DNA from 2 places in the Cupriavidus sp. USMAHM13 genome. Region 1 is predicted to be linked to the other one. Evidence: riboswitches for the same ligand, from Rfam matches in the RefSeq annotation. Region 1 holds a riboswitch; the other holds the start of a gene.
What was found. A riboswitch is a leader RNA that binds a small molecule or an ion and turns the genes downstream of it on or off. The one in region 1 is predicted to bind glycine.
Positions count from the first base shown of each region.

Region 2: another riboswitch for glycine. It lies ahead of BKK81_RS27630 (D-amino acid dehydrogenase); the one in region 1 lies ahead of gcvT (glycine cleavage system aminomethyltransferase GcvT).

Region 1 covers NZ_CP017751.1:239,067-242,969, reverse strand. Annotated here, with positions in the region: gene gcvP (aminomethyl-transferring glycine dehydrogenase) at 1-650, opposite strand, end outside; gene gcvH (glycine cleavage system protein GcvH) at 743-1,123, opposite strand; gene gcvT (glycine cleavage system aminomethyltransferase GcvT) at 1,224-2,351, opposite strand; glycine riboswitch at 2,448-2,585, opposite strand; glycine riboswitch at 2,607-2,695, opposite strand; gene BKK81_RS01205 (glycine zipper 2TM domain-containing protein) at 2,756-2,998, opposite strand; gene BKK81_RS01200 (UvrD-helicase domain-containing protein) at 3,311-3,903, shown strand, end outside.
Region 2 covers NZ_CP017752.1:2,122,567-2,126,469, forward strand. Annotated here, with positions in the region: gene BKK81_RS27625 (M20/M25/M40 family metallo-hydrolase) at 1-636, shown strand, start outside; gene BKK81_RS27630 (D-amino acid dehydrogenase) at 707-2,014, opposite strand; glycine riboswitch at 2,064-2,187, opposite strand; gene BKK81_RS27635 (sigma-54-dependent Fis family transcriptional regulator) at 2,608-3,903, shown strand, end outside.

The sequences.
Region 1 (3,903 bases):
GCGGCGGGCCCGACCTTGACCTCGATGCCGAGCGGCTTGGCGCGCGTGCGTACCACTTCCAGCGTCTGCGGCAGCACGTCGTCGGCGACGTAGAAGGTCTGCGAGGCATGCTTGTTGACGCGCTGCAGCAGCGTCATCGCCTCGGCGGCGGCGGTGCCCTCGTCCAGCATCGAGGCATTGGCGATGTCGAGGCCGGTCAGGTCGGTGACCATCTGCTGGAAGTTCAGCATCGCTTCCAGGCGGCCCTGCGAGATCTCGGGCTGGTAGGGCGTGTAAGCGGTGTACCAGGCCGGGTTCTCGAAGATATTGCGCAACACCACGGCGGGTGTATGCGTGTCGTAGTAGCCCTGGCCGATGAAGCTCTTGAACACCTTGTTCTTGCCGGCGAGGGCGCGCAGCCTGGCCAGCGCGGCTTCCTCGCTGAGCGGCTCGGCGAACTCGCCCAGCGGCAGCGGGTCGCGGCGGCGGATGGCGGCGGGGATCACGGCGTCGATCAGCGCGGCGCGGCTGTCGTAGCCGAGCACCTTCAGCATGTGCTGTTGTTCGGCGGCGTCGGGGCCGATGTGGCGTCCGGCGAAGGCGTCGCGCGCCTCCAGTTCGGCCAGCGTGGGACGGGCGTGGGCGGCGTTCATGGGCAGCGGGGCATTCATGGCAGGGGTCTCGTCAGGCGCGGCGCCGGTGGTCGGCCGGCCGCCGCGCGGTCGTTCGGTCTCGGCGGCCCCGTCGCCAGGGCCGCGCGGCGTCAGGCGCCGACGCTGGCCTTGTAGGCGTCGGCCGACATCAGGCCGTTGACGTCGTCGGCGTTGGCCGGCTTCAGCTTGAACAGCCAGGCCTCGAAGGCGTTGGCGTTGACGCTCTCCGGCTCGGCGCTGGCGGCGTCGTTGATGGCGATGACCTCGCCGGCCACCGGCGCGTAGATGTCGGAGGCGGCCTTGACCGACTCGACCACGGCCAGCGCGTCGCCGGCGCCGACGCTGCGGCCCACTTCGGGCAGCTCGAGGAAGACGATGTCGCCCAGCGCGTCCTGCGCATGGTCCGTGATGCCGATGGTCAGCGTGCCGTCGGCTTCGACGCGCACCCACTCATGCGACTCGGTGTACTTGAGTTCGGGGGGGAAGTTCATGTGGATTCTCCGGATTCGGTTGGTTCGTCTGTTCTGGGCGCGCCCGCGCGCGGGCGCGCCATGACCGTTGGCTCTTGACCTTGTTTGACCGTTGCGAGCGTCAGCTCACGAGTGCCTTGCCATTGCGCACAAACGGCAGTTTAACCACAGTCGCCGCCAGCTTGCGGCCGCGGATCTCCACTTCGACGCTGTCGCCGGGTTGCGCGCCCAGCGGCAGGCGGGCGAAGGCGATCGAAAGGGACAGGGTCGGGCTGAAGGTGCCGCTGGTGGTCTCGCCGTTGCCGGCGGGCGTGACGACGGTCTGGTGGGCGCGCAGCACGCCGCCCTTGTCGCGCAGGACCAGGCCGGCGAAGGCGGCCTTCTGGCCGTCGGCCAGCAGGGCGGCCTTGCCGGTGAAGTCGCGTTCGCTCTGCAGGTCGACGGTCCAGGCCAGGCCCGCATCCAGCGGCGAAGTGTGGATATCCATGTCCTGTCCATACAGGTTCATGCCCGCTTCCAGGCGCAGCGTGTCGCGCGCGCCCAGGCCGGCCGGGCGCACGCCGGCGGCATCCAGCTTTTCCCACACCGCGGCGACGTTGTCGGCCGGCACCACCAGCTCGAAGCCGTCCTCGCCGGTGTAGCCGGTGCGTGCGACCATGATTTCGCCGATGGCCGGGTCCTGCACCACGAGGGCGTTGAAGGGCTTGAGCGCTTCGCTCGGCTGGGTGCTGGGGAAGGCGCCCCATACCTTGGCGCGCGCGTTCGGGCCCTGCACCGCGACGATGGCCAGCGGCGCCACGCCCGCGGGGGCGTTGTCGGCGCGCCGCGGCGTGATCGCGACTCCGCTGCCGGTGGCGGCATTACGGGCGCGGATCCATTCGATATCGGTGGGTGCGGTGCTGGCGTTGACCACCAGGCGGAAGCGGTCTTCGGCGAAGAAGTAGACGATCAGGTCGTCGATGACGTGGCCCTTGTCGTCGAGCATGCAGGAGTAGAGCGCCTTGCCCGGCGTCTGCAGCTTGTCCACGTTGTTGGCCAGCAGGCCGCGCAGGAAGGCGCGCACGTGGGGACCGGCGAGGTCGACCACGCACATGTGGGAGACGTCGAACATGCCGGCGTCGCTGCGCACGGCGTGGTGTTCCTCGATCTGGGAGCCGTAGTTGACCGGCATGTCCCAGCCGCCGAAGTCGACCATGCGGGCGCCGAGGGCGCGGTGGATGGCATTGAGGGGCGTGGCCTGGAGCGTCATGGGTTCCTCGGGGACGGATCTCTGCGGTTGCGAAAACGAAAAAAGGGTCATCCGCCGCATGGCTCGCGCGCGTCGCGCTGCGAATCCGCTGCGGCGGATGACCCCTCTGTCCTCGATACCTGAGAGATTACAGGGTGGCTCCTGGCGGAACCGGCCCCTGCGCGCCCCTTCGGTGGACACGCTCACCGTCATTCATGCGAACGATGGCGGGTGTCGCTCTCCAGAGTACGGCGTGCATCGTGTGCATATTGCCCGCCGATCCGACCAGTCCATGGTGCCTGAGAGTTTTCGGGTGATACCCCTTCGGCGGCGCGATGCCTCGCGCGCTCTCCCGGCCGGATGCGCGCAATGTACGGGACGCCCCCCGCTTTGTCAACGCGCCCCGGGCCGGCGGGGCAGGGTGCTCACCGGCCCCTGCGGTTCGGGGTGGTGACGTTGCCGATGACACCGCCCACGGCCGCGCCGCCGACGGTGCCCAGCGCATCGCCGCCAGTCAGCACTGCACCCCCGACCGCGCCGATACCGGCGCCGATGGCGGTGTTGCGCTGCTTGGGCGACATGTCCGCGCAGCCGGCGAACGCCACCAGCGTGGCGCTGATCAGGATGGCCTTGGCCAGGGCCGGACGTGCTCGCTTCTGTGTTCGCATAGGACAGCTCCCTTGTGATGATGAGGCCACACCTGGTTGAAGCAGTGTTGGAGCAGCCGTCATACAAGCTCTCTATCCTTCTTAGAGACCGCCATCCGGGACGCGATCCCGGCCATTACTTTTCATTACAGAGCATTACGGCGCGTTACATGACGGCCGGGGACAAAGGCCTCGTCGAGCAGCCTGGCCCGGCGGCGGCGCGTGTTAACATCCTCCGCTCGCACGGTGCCGAGGCGCGCCGGATCCTGCACACGCCGCACCGCATCCGCGGCCCGGCCGTTCCCGTCACACTTCCACGCTGTCTTCCCGCGCATGACCCACGGACTCAATCCCGCCCAATCCGAAGCTGTCCGCTATCTCGATGGTCCCTGCCTGGTACTGGCCGGCGCCGGCTCGGGCAAGACCAGGGTGATCACGCAGAAGATCGCCCACCTGATCGAGGACAAGGGCTTCGAGCCCCGCCACATCGCCGCCGTCACCTTCACCAACAAGGCGGCGAAGGAGATGCAGGAGCGCATCGGCAAGCTGATGGAAGGCAAGACCACGCGCGAAGGCAAGCGTCTGCCGCTCAAGCAGCTGACGGTCTGTACCTTCCACTCGCTCGGCGTGCAGATCCTGCGCGCCGAGGCCGAGCACGTGGGCCTGAAGCCGCAGTTCTCGATCATGGACTCGGACGATTGCTTCGGGCTGGTGCAGGAACAGCTCGGCACCACCGACAAGAAGCTGATCCGCAGCGTGCAGGGCACGATCTCGCTGTGGAAGAACGGCATGGTCGATCCCGAAGCGGCCATCGCGCAGGCCGCCGATGCCGACCAGCACCAGGCCGCACTGGTCTACCGCAACTACGTGGCCACGCTGCATGCCTACCAGGCGGTGGATTTCGACGACCTGATCCGCCTGCCGGC
Region 2 (3,903 bases), on a different replicon from region 1:
CCGGCCGACCGCCTGCGCGAGACCGAGGCGGCCGCGCGCATCCTCTGCGAGGCGGTATGGAAGGGCATGCCCTGGTCGTGCGGCCAGGACGGCCGGCCGGTGCTGCCGGTGGTGGCCGATCCGCAGGAAGTGCTGCTCAACGCCAACTGGCGGCCCTCGCTGTCGGTCACCGGTGCCGCCGGCCTGCCGTCGCTGGCGGATGCCGGCAATGTGCTGCGCCCGCGCACGGCCTTCAAGCTGTCGCTGCGCCTGCCGCCGCTGGTCGACGCCGCGCGGGCGGCGGCCGATCTCAAGGCCCTGCTCGAACTGGACCCGCCCTACAACGCCAAGGTCACCTTCAAGCCCGCCGCCGGCGCGGCCAACGGCTGGAACGCGCCCGGCCTGGCGCCCTGGCTGGAACAGGCCATGAACACGGCCTCGCGCACCCACTTCGGCCATGACCTGGCCTATATCGGCCAGGGCGGCACCATCCCCTTGATGAACACATTGCAGGCCGGCTTCCCGTCGGCGCAGTTCATGGTGTGCGGCGTGCTGGGGCCGAAGTCCAATGCCCACGGCCCCAACGAGTTCCTGCACGTGCCCTACGCGCGCAAGCTGACGGCGGCCGTCGCCGAGGTGATCGCGGCGGCGCCCTGAGACGCCCTCCCGTCGCCCGCTTCCTGCCACAAGCCTTCGGGCGACGGATAGACAGCGTTTGCGCCGGCGCTCAGCGCGCGCTGGCGCCGGTGGCCGCCACCGCCGCCACGCGCCGCTGGGGCAGGGCGCCGCTGAAGGCGAAGTCCACCTCCGGGGCGCGGCCGCTGATGATGTCGGCGATGGCGCGCCCGGAGCCGCAGCCATGCGTCCAGCCCAGCGTGCCGTGGCCGGTGTTCAGGTAGAGCCCCGCCACGCTGCTGGCGCCGATGTACGGCACGTTGCCCGGCGTGGCCGGGCGCAGTCCGGTCCAGTAGCGCGCCAGTTCCGGGCGGCTCATGCCCGGGAAGATCTCCAGCGTGCGGCGCACGATGGCTTCGCAGCGCAGCGGATTGAGTTCCATCGCATAGCCGTTAAGCTCCGCCGTGCCGGCGATGCGCAGGCGGTCGCCGAAGCGGGAGAAGACCAGCTTGTACTCGTCGTCGGTCAGGCTGACGCTGGGCGCCCGTTCCGCATCGAGCACCGGCAGCGTCGCCGAGTAGCCCTTGGCGGGATAGATATCGAGCTTGATCCCCAGCGGCCGCGCCAGCAGCGGGCTGAAGCTGCCCAGCGCCAGCACGTAGGCATCGGCGCTTTCGAGCTGGTAGGCGCCGCTGTCGTCGGCATATTCCACCGCCCGCATGCCGCCGCCGTCGGCATGCAGCCGCTGCACGCGCACGCCGTAGCGGAAGCGCACGCCGGCCGCCTCGCAACGCGCCGCCAGCGCGGTGGTGAAGCGGTGCACGTCGCCCGACTCGTCCGCGCTGGTGTAGGTGGCGCCGGCCAGGCGCGGCGCGATGGCGGCCAGCGCCGGTTCGATGCGCACCACTTCGTCGGCACCGATGACCTGGCGTTCGCAGCCGAGCTCGCGCATGATGCGGGCCGGCTCGATGGCGGCATCGAACTCCTTGGCGCTGGTGTAGAAGTGGAGGATGCCGCGGCTGAGGTGGTCGTACTCGATGCCTGTTTCGGCGCGCAGCGCCTGCAGGCTGGCGCGGCTGTAGGTGCCCAGGTTGAGCAGCTGGATCATGTTGTGGGTGGAGCGGCGCGCCGAGCATTCGCGCAGGAACTTCAGGCCCCAGGACCACTGTGCGGGATCGGCGCGCAGGCGGAACAGCAGCGGCGCATCCTCCTTGCCCAGCCAGCGCAGCAGTTTCCACGGCGCGGCGGGATTGGCCCAGGGTTCGGCATGGCTGACGGAGATCTGGCCGCCGTTGCCGAAGCTGGTTTCGCGCGCCGCGCCGGCATTGCGTTCGAGCACCACCACTTCGTGGCCAGCCTTGGCGAGATACCAGGCCGAGGCCACGCCGATCACGCCCGCGCCCATCACGATGACTTTCATTTCTCTGGCTCCAGGAAAGCAAAAAGGGGCAGGCGTGCGGTGTCGCACGCCTGCCCCCACTGTCCTTTTGCCTGAGAGATTCGCCTGGTCCACCCGGACTTCGGCTTGCCCCTTCGGCGGCCGCCGGCGCTGGTGTCTGCCAGCCTGCCGCGACGCTCTCCAGTTGGTTCGGTATCCAGTCTGTTGCACCTGAGCGTTTCGGGGGTACGCCTTCGGTAGGAGCGGCACCGGCAGCCTGCCGGGATGCTCCGTTCTCCTGGAACGCGCACCATAGCATGGGCCTGAGCCGGGCGGCAAGCCCCCGCGCCGGGTGGCGCGGGCAGCACGCCGGGCGAGGCGGGGCGGGCGCGGCGGCGGCCGGTGTGCGGACGCTGTGCCGACCCGCTTGTCTCATCCTGAGACACCGCGTGGATCGAAGCGAGACGGTGGCCGCACGCGCCGCGCCGGCGGCCTCGGGGAAAACGAGCAGGCGTGCGCCGGCGCGCTTGAAATCGCCCGGGGCCTCACCTAAAGTCATCCACCACCCGGGCGCCGCCCCGCGCGATGCGCGCCGCCGGGCACAACATAACAAGCCGCACGGAGACAGCCCCCCAATGAGGCAAGCCGCAGACAGCCTTCCCCTCGACGTGCGCACCGCGCGGCGCCAGTTCTTCGACGGCCGGCTGGTGCCGCCCGGCACCATCCCCGAGCGCATCGCCAGTTCCTGGCAGCGTGCCGCCACCTACGGGCTGCGCCCGGGCGACCGCGCGCTCGGCACCAACTTCGTCACGCACAGCCAGTTGCGCCGGCTCGAAGCGGAGCACCAGGCCCTGATCGCCTGCGCCGAAGAGGATATGGCGATCCTGGCGGGCGCGTTTCCGTCGCGCCACTGGCTGGTGTTCTGCACCAACGCCGAAGGCGTGATCGTCAGTTCCACCGTGCAGGGGGGCGCCGGGCCGTCGCAGGCGCGCGCGCTGGTGGGCGGCAAGCGCGTCAGCGAGGCGGCGCTGGGCACCAATGCGCCGGCCTGCGTGCTGAGCGAAGGCGGCCAGCCGATCGAGATCCGCCGCGGCGAGCACTATCTCGAAGAACTGATCGACGTGGTCTGCGCGGCGGCGCCCATCCATGATCCGCACGACAGGCTGGTCGGCGTGCTGGATATCACGGGCTTCGGCATCGACCTGCCGGCCTACGCGCTCAGCCGCGTGCAGGCCGCCGCCATGTCGATCGAGAACCGCATGTACGCCGGCATGGCCGGCTGCCGCATCCTGCGCCTGCACCACGATCCGCGCATGCTGGGCACGCCCGCCGAAGGCATCGTCGCCATTTCGCGCGACGACGTGATCGTCGCGGCCAACCGCGCGGCGCGCCAGATGCTGGGGCGGCCGGGCGGGACCTGGGCGCCGCGCGCGCTCGACGAGGTCTTTGCCGGCGGGCTGCGCGCTGCGGCCGCCGGCGCGGCGGGCGCGGCGACGCTGAACGGACGTGGGGGCGAGCGCTATTTCGTCGCGCTGGAGCCTGCGCCGGCTCCAACACGGGCGCAGGCCGCGACGCCGGGCGCGGGCGCGCCACGGCCATCCACGCCGGCGGCCGCCGGCGCGGCGCAGGGTTGCGTGCTGGCCGACGCCAGGCTGGCGCGGCTGTTCGGCAAGGCGGCCACGGTCCTGCGCGAGCAGGTGCCGGTGATCCTGCTGGGCGAAACCGGCACCGGCAAGAGCATGCTGGCACGCGCGCTGCACGAGGCCAGCCGGCCGGGCCGCGCCTTCGTCTCGCTCAATTGCTCGGCGATCCCGGAAGGGCTGGCCGAAGCCGAGCTGTTCGGCTATGAGGAGGGCGCCTTCACCGGCGGCCGCAAGGGCGGCAGCATCGGCAAGATCGAGCAGGCCAGCCACGGCACCCTGTTCCTGGAC